DNA from 2 places in the Paenibacillus sp. WLX1005 genome. Region 1 is predicted to be linked to the other one. Evidence: a T-box and tRNA genes for the amino acid it is inferred to sense, from the RefSeq annotation. Region 1 holds a T-box; the other holds one or more tRNA genes.

Region 1 (3,404 bases):
TCGAAATCAATCTGTATGCTGCTGGATGACTATTGAATCGTAATTCCTCTTTGCACTCAGCTTCTTTTCCATGAGTCCTTGAGGGATACGACACGATTGAATACAGGATGATCGTCGCGGCTGTATCGGCTATCGGTCACAAAATAACCATGCCGGATAAATTGATAATGTGCCTCAGGATCAGGATGAAGGAGCATCGGCTCTGCTACAGCATGTTTCATCACAATACGCGAATCCGAGCGAACGCGATGATGCCATGGATCATCTTCAACTTTATTATGTTCTGTATGAGATTCGGCATCTGGCTTCACACCTTCGTCTACATTGATATCCTCATTAACTTTAACATGTTTACTTCCTTCAAGAACTTGGCTTGTGTTACTATCGTGTTTCACTTCACTCTCTTCCGTAAGCAATGAGTGATATACATGCACTTCTACCGGAACTGCATGATGCGCAGCTACCCAGTGAATCGTTGATTTTACTTTACGTGCGTCAAAGCCACTTCCACTTCGAGTGTCAGGATCATACGTACAATGCACTTCGCTGATTTCTCCTGTGTCTGGATCATGCAGAATACGTTGGCAGCGGATAAAATACGCCCCTTTCAGCCGTACTTCCACACCCGGCGATAACCGATGGAAACCGCGCTCTGGCACTTCCATCACATCCTCGCGCTCAATCCAGATCTCGCGTGTGAATGGAAGCAGACGTGTACCCCTATGTTCCTGTTGCGGATGATTCTCTACTTCCAGCCATTCCGTAGCGGCTGCATCGTAGTTCGTAATGATCACTTTAACCGGATTCAGAACGACCATGGCAGATATGGCTTTGGGCTTGAGATCCTGACGAACAGCATGCTCTAGCATGCCCAGATCTACGGTAGTGTTTGCCCGAATCATACCAACATCACGAAAAAAGGCATGAATGCTATCCGCAGTATACCCGCGACGACGCATCCCTTGTAACGTTGGCAACCGCGGATCATCCCAGCCATCCACATATCCGCCTTCCACAAGCTGCCGCAAATAGCGCTTGCTCGTTACTACACCGCTAATATTCAATCGTCCAAACTCACGTTGCTTCGGCGGCTCGGCAATGTCCAGCTCATGCAGCACCCAATCGTACAATGGTCGATGCTCCTTAAATTCAATAGAGCATAACGAATGCGTGATGCCTTCCTTCCAATCCTGAATCGGATGAGCAAAATCATACATCGGGTATATGCACCACTCTTTGCCTGTACGGTAATGCGGAGTATGAATGATCCGATACAGCACAGGGTCACGCAAATTCATATTGGGCGATCCCATATCAATACGCGCACGCAGCACCTTTTCTCCAGTAGCAAATTGACCAGCACGCATGGCAGACAACAGCTTCAGATTCTCCTCGATACTACGGTTACGATAGGGGCTGTCTGTTCCTTTTTCGGTTAGTGTACCCCTGTATTGCGCCATTTCCACTGGGGTCAGGTCGCATACATATGCTTTTCCTTTGTTAATCAGTTGTATCGCGGCAGCGTAATACTCCTCGCTATAATCGGAACCGTAATGCACCGCTGGACGATAACCGAGCCATGCCAGATCACGAATAATCGCGTGTACGTACTCTTCATCCTCCTTGAGCGGATTCGTATCATCGAACCGCAGAACGAAGTTGCCATCAAACTGTTGCGCCATACTCACATTCAAAATAATGGCAAAGGCGCTGCCGATATGCAAATAACCGTTTGGCTCCGGCGGAAAGCGTGTGGCGATCGGGCGACTGAATGTGCCCGCTGCTACATCTTCTTTTATGATGCGAGTAATAAAATGCTCATGCTCAGCAGGTTCGTGTTCGATAAAATGGGTTTTATCCGTATTTAACATGATGATGGGGTGACCTCCTTCAAGTGTGAGGAAACGATGAATCGTATTGGTAGCTACATATGAACGGCATACTGCTACTCATTGATTTCCCAATTGGCAATCCACTATGACCGTGTGAAGAACTCGTCTCCACACATGCCATAAAACAAAAAAATCCCACCTCCAAGACATTTGTCTTGGGGACGAGATTGTGATCGCGGTGCCACCCCAGTTCGCGGCTGCATCACTGCATCCGCCTTGTCGGGTACGTCGTCGTGCCGCCTATCATTCCATATGACTCATATGGCGATACAAGAAACGCCGATTATACCCCAGCTCTGTAACAGGAGCGCCTGTCATACCATCCCCGCTGACCGGTTCCGATATGCTGCTCAGAGGCTTGTTTCGACTGGATTGCTTTCACCCCTTCTCAGCTACCGGAGCTCTCTGTTGAAGCGCAAATCAAGTCTACTCTTCTCATCATCGCATGTAATATGGATTTTATTGTACTGTCAGTTGTTAGGTTTGGCAACTATTGGATAATGAGGACTGGAGCTTCTTTATGACTTCTTGTTCTTTTGTCGTGCTCGAAAACGACGAACCTTCATCAGATTGCCGCATAACTTGTCATCGCAATAGCGCTTCGTTCGGCTACGTGTATCATCGTAAAAGACCCAACGGCAATCCGGGTTATCGCAATGACGGATACGCCGAGCATCGCCATGTAACAATGTTGCTGCAAAATCAGCTACAATCTCCGCCGCTACCATATCCCAACCTGTCTGCTGACACACATAATGTAGCGTTAGCTGCTCCTTGTCCATCTGTAGTTGTCGTTGCAACGAAACACCTGCCAACATGTCATTCAAATACTGCATATGCTTGGCAGACAACGATTCGCCTGTAGCCACTTCTGCTGCTGTTTTGCTTAGTTGCGCACGTAATGTACATAACATGGCTAGTTGCTGCTCATTCGCCGGTACATCTGCCTTCAGCTGATGCTGCTCCAGAAAACGCTGCTGCCATGTAGGTAGCGGCAATTTGTCTTCGTCATGCTTGCCTTCCTTCCAGTCGTGATAATCGCTATTCAAAAAATCAGTCCACATCATATCCATAATTATTCACCTATCCTGTCGTTATTGCTCATATATGATTGTAATTTTATTTACTAGCTCATGCTTTACTAGTGTATGTTACTAGTTAGCGGAACATTTGATCATACGCATTCAATGTAAATATGTTAGATCCATCAATATACTAGTCTTAGATACATCAATACATCTGTCATAGATACACCCGACGTAACTATCTTAAATAAAATAGATGGTTACGTATATTCTATTATGTTTAATACTATTGTAACGATCTATGAGTGAGATAGAAAGCTACATTTACACATAACATCTCTGTAAGCACCATTTTTACACTCATAATGTCGCTACTATTTTCTAAATGAGGTTTCCACCAATCTTCTGCTGCTTCACAGATCGTCCACTATACGGGATACAACCCGAAGGAGGCAATATGATGAGTAAGCTCAAAGTGGATCTGTTA
Region 2 (3,404 bases), 2.2 Mb from region 1:
CCGCACGAATGGCGTAACGATTTGGGCGCTGTCTCAACGAGAGATCCGGTGAAATTTTAATACCTGTGAAGATGCAGGTTACCCGCGACAAGACGGAAAGACCCCATGGAGCTTTACTGCAGCTTGATATTGAACTGGGGTGCGATTTGTACAGGATAGGTGGGAGCCTTGGAAGAGGGAGCGCAAGCTTCCTTGGAGGCGCCGTTGGGATACCACCCTGATCGCATCTGAGTTCTAACCTAGTACCGTGATCCGGTACGGGGACCGTGTCAGGTGGGCAGTTTGACTGGGGCGGTCGCCTCCTAAAATGTAACGGAGGCGCCCTAAGGTTCCCCCAGAATGGTTGGAAATCATTCGAAGAGTGCAAAGGCAAAAGGGAGCTTGACTGCGAGACCTACAAGTCGAGCAGGGACGAAAGTCGGGCTTAGTGATCCGGTGGTACCGCATGGAAGGGCCATCGCTCAACGGATAAAAGCTACCCTGGGGATAACAGGCTTATCTCCCCCAAGAGTCCACATCGACGGGGAGGTTTGGCACCTCGATGTCGGCTCATCGCATCCTGGGGCTGAAGTAGGTCCCAAGGGTTGGGCTGTTCGCCCATTAAAGCGGTACGCGAGCTGGGTTCAGAACGTCGTGAGACAGTTCGGTCCCTATCTGTCGTGGGCGTAGGAAATTTGAGAGGAGCTGTCCTTAGTACGAGAGGACCGGGATGGACGCACCGCTGGTGTACCAGTTGTTCCGCCAGGAGCATCGCTGGGTAGCTACGTGCGGACGGGATAAGCGCTGAAAGCATCTAAGCGTGAAGCCCCCCTCAAGATGAGATTTCCCAAGTTAGTAAGACCCCTTGAAGACGACGAGGTTGATAGGTTGGGGGTGGAAGTGCAGCAATGCATGGAGCTGACCAATACTAATCGGTCGAGGGCTTATCCAAGATTCTAAACACGCGATGAATCGTTTCGGATTCAGTTTTCAGGTGATTAACACATCTGCACGTTTGGTGATGATGGCGGAGGGGTTCCACACGTACCCATCCCGAACACGACCGTTAAGCCCTCCAGCGCCGATGGTACTTGGACCGCAGGGTCCTGGGAGAGTAGGACGTTGCCAAGCGTATTCCCTTTTGGGGAAACAAGTAAGATCAGTTTTGAAGTTAAATTATGCCGGTGTAGCTCAGTTGGTAGAGCAACTGACTTGTAATCAGTAGGTCGGGGGTTCAAATCCTCTCGCCGGCACCATTATTTTATTTTTCGAATAAGATAATAAATTGTATATCATGGCGGTCGTGGCGAAGGGGTTAACGCATCGGACTGTGACTCCGACATTCGCGGGTTCAATTCCCGTCGATCGCCCCATTTCTTCTATATTTTATAGGGGATTAGCCAAGCGGTAAGGCAACGGACTTTGACTCCGTCATGCACAGGTTCAAATCCTGTATCCCCTGCCATTTGATTTTTTATTGAGAGCCATTAGCTCAGTTGGTAGAGCACCTGACTTTTAATCAGGGTGTCGAAGGTTCGAGTCCTTCATGGCTCACCATTTACATTTTGTAGATGGAATAGTTTTATTTCTTAGTATGCGGTCGTGGCGGAATTGGCAGACGCGCACGGTTCAGGTCCGTGTGGGCTTACCCCCGTGGAGGTTCGAGTCCTCTCGACCGCACCATTTTTATGCGGACGTGGCTCAGCGGTAGAGCATCGCCTTGCCAAGGCGAGGGTCGCGGGTTCGATTCCCGTCGTCCGCTCCATATACATTTTAGGTAAGTACCGGGTTGGAAGTGTAAGAAGCTTTAAGCTTCTTGAGTTTCAATGAATGGTGCTTTTGTTTTGGGCTTGATATGCTGTTAGATCGTCAATTACTTATTGTTATGATGATCGTAAGATAGTATGTAGCCTTAACTTTTGGTTCGCGGGTGTAGTTCAATGGTAGAACTCCAGCCTTCCAAGCTGGTAGCGTGGGTTCGATTCCCATCACCCGCTTTATAAAAAAAGAGGATGTCTGATGTTAACATCAGACATCCTCTTTTTGTTTTGTTCATCATGTTTTGTTCATCATGTTTTGTTCATCATGTTTTGTTCATCATGTTTTGTTCATCATGTTTTGTTCATCATGTTTTGTTCATCATGTTTTGTTCATCATGTTTTGTTCATCATGTTTTGTTCATCATGTTTTGTTCATCATGTTTTGTTCATCATGTTTTGTTCATCATTGTAAGTGACTTGTCATTATATATGATTCATCATTTTGTGTACTGTGTGCTGTATCTTTCATATATGGTCAAGCTTATTTTAGGTTGGGATTCCAGCGGATGAGCATTCCCATTTGGGTTAATCCTGCGCCGAAGCCGTAGAGTAGGATAGTATCATCGGTTTGGACTTTGTTGTCTAGTAAGCCTTGTTGTAGAGCAAGTGGAATGGAGGCGGATGATGTGTTGCCGTACCATTCGGCACTGGTTAATGTATGTTGGGGAGAAATGCCGGATTTTTCGCAAATGGAATCGATCATTTTTAGGTTGGCGCTATGAGGTACGAACCAGTTTATGTCGGATATCGTTTTGTCGGCATTTTGTAGCAATTGGCGGATTCCTTGTGGAACGGTGCGAACTGCCCATTTGTACACTTCGCGTCCATTTTGAAATATTTTGCCGTTGCCTTCCATTGGGTTGTTGTTTACTTCAGTGGATAAACCGCTACGGTATACATGGTGAGCACCACCACCGTCGCTATCCATAAAGACATCGATAAAACTTGGTTGATGTGCATCATACTCAACCAGTGCTGCTCCAGCGCCATCGCCGAACAGGATGCAGGTGCTGCGGTCGGTGTAGTCCAATGTTTTGGTCATCGTTTCGCTAGCAATTACCAAAACTTTGCGGTGTAGACCAGAGGTGATAAAGCTATTTGCCATATGGAGACCATATACAAAACCAGCACAGGTGGCATTGAGATCGAATACGCCAGCACGTTTGATTTTGAAGTGTGCTTGAATCTGGGCGGCTACGCTTGGAAATACATAGTCAGATGTGGTCGTTGCGACTAGTACAAGATCGACATCTTCGATAGTTACATTGTAGTGAGATAGCATGTTTTGGACGGCTTCAATACCGAGAGAGGAACTGAATTGATCTGGAGCGGCTACGCGTCTTTCGCGAATGCCGGTGCGCTGGACAATCCAATCGTCTGAAGTATCGACCAGTTGTTCAAGATCGTTGTTGGTTAGTCTTTTTTCCGGAACATAGGTTCCGAGGGCTGTGATACGTGCGGTAGATGAAGTCATCCGGGTCACCTCGTGTGATTAATAGTTTGCGTGCAAAAGATTTCTTTTTAATGATAAAGGTATGGGAGTCAGTATGAAAGCGTTAAATATGAAATATTGAATTTTAATTGTTATTGCTGGAAATAGTTTGT

Evidence for each region. The T-box of region 1 lies ahead of ACE3MZ_RS11115 (glutamine--tRNA ligase/YqeY domain fusion protein). A T-box ahead of a tRNA ligase gene usually reads a tRNA of that ligase, here a tRNA-Gln.
Region 2: it encodes a tRNA-Gln, which carries the amino acid that the T-box ahead of ACE3MZ_RS11115 (glutamine--tRNA ligase/YqeY domain fusion protein) is inferred to sense. The anticodon was not compared.

The regions. Positions count from the first base shown of each region.
Region 1 covers NZ_CP176756.1:2,563,342-2,566,745, reverse strand. Annotated here, with positions in the region: gene ACE3MZ_RS11115 (glutamine--tRNA ligase/YqeY domain fusion protein) at 57-1,871, opposite strand; T-box leader at 2,047-2,343, opposite strand; gene ACE3MZ_RS11110 (CGNR zinc finger domain-containing protein) at 2,411-2,965, opposite strand; gene ACE3MZ_RS11105 (DinB family protein) at 3,375-3,404, shown strand, end outside.
Region 2 covers NZ_CP176756.1:4,729,366-4,732,769, reverse strand. Annotated here, with positions in the region: rRNA gene ACE3MZ_RS20290 (23S ribosomal RNA) at 1-931, shown strand, start outside; rRNA gene rrf (5S ribosomal RNA) at 994-1,110, shown strand; tRNA gene ACE3MZ_RS20280 (tRNA-Thr) at 1,160-1,235, shown strand; tRNA gene ACE3MZ_RS20275 (tRNA-His) at 1,277-1,352, shown strand; tRNA gene ACE3MZ_RS20270 (tRNA-Gln) at 1,370-1,444, shown strand; tRNA gene ACE3MZ_RS20265 (tRNA-Lys) at 1,461-1,536, shown strand; tRNA gene ACE3MZ_RS20260 (tRNA-Leu) at 1,576-1,662, shown strand; tRNA gene ACE3MZ_RS20255 (tRNA-Gly) at 1,670-1,744, shown strand; tRNA gene ACE3MZ_RS20250 (tRNA-Gly) at 1,906-1,976, shown strand; gene ACE3MZ_RS20245 (ketoacyl-ACP synthase III) at 2,281-3,273, opposite strand.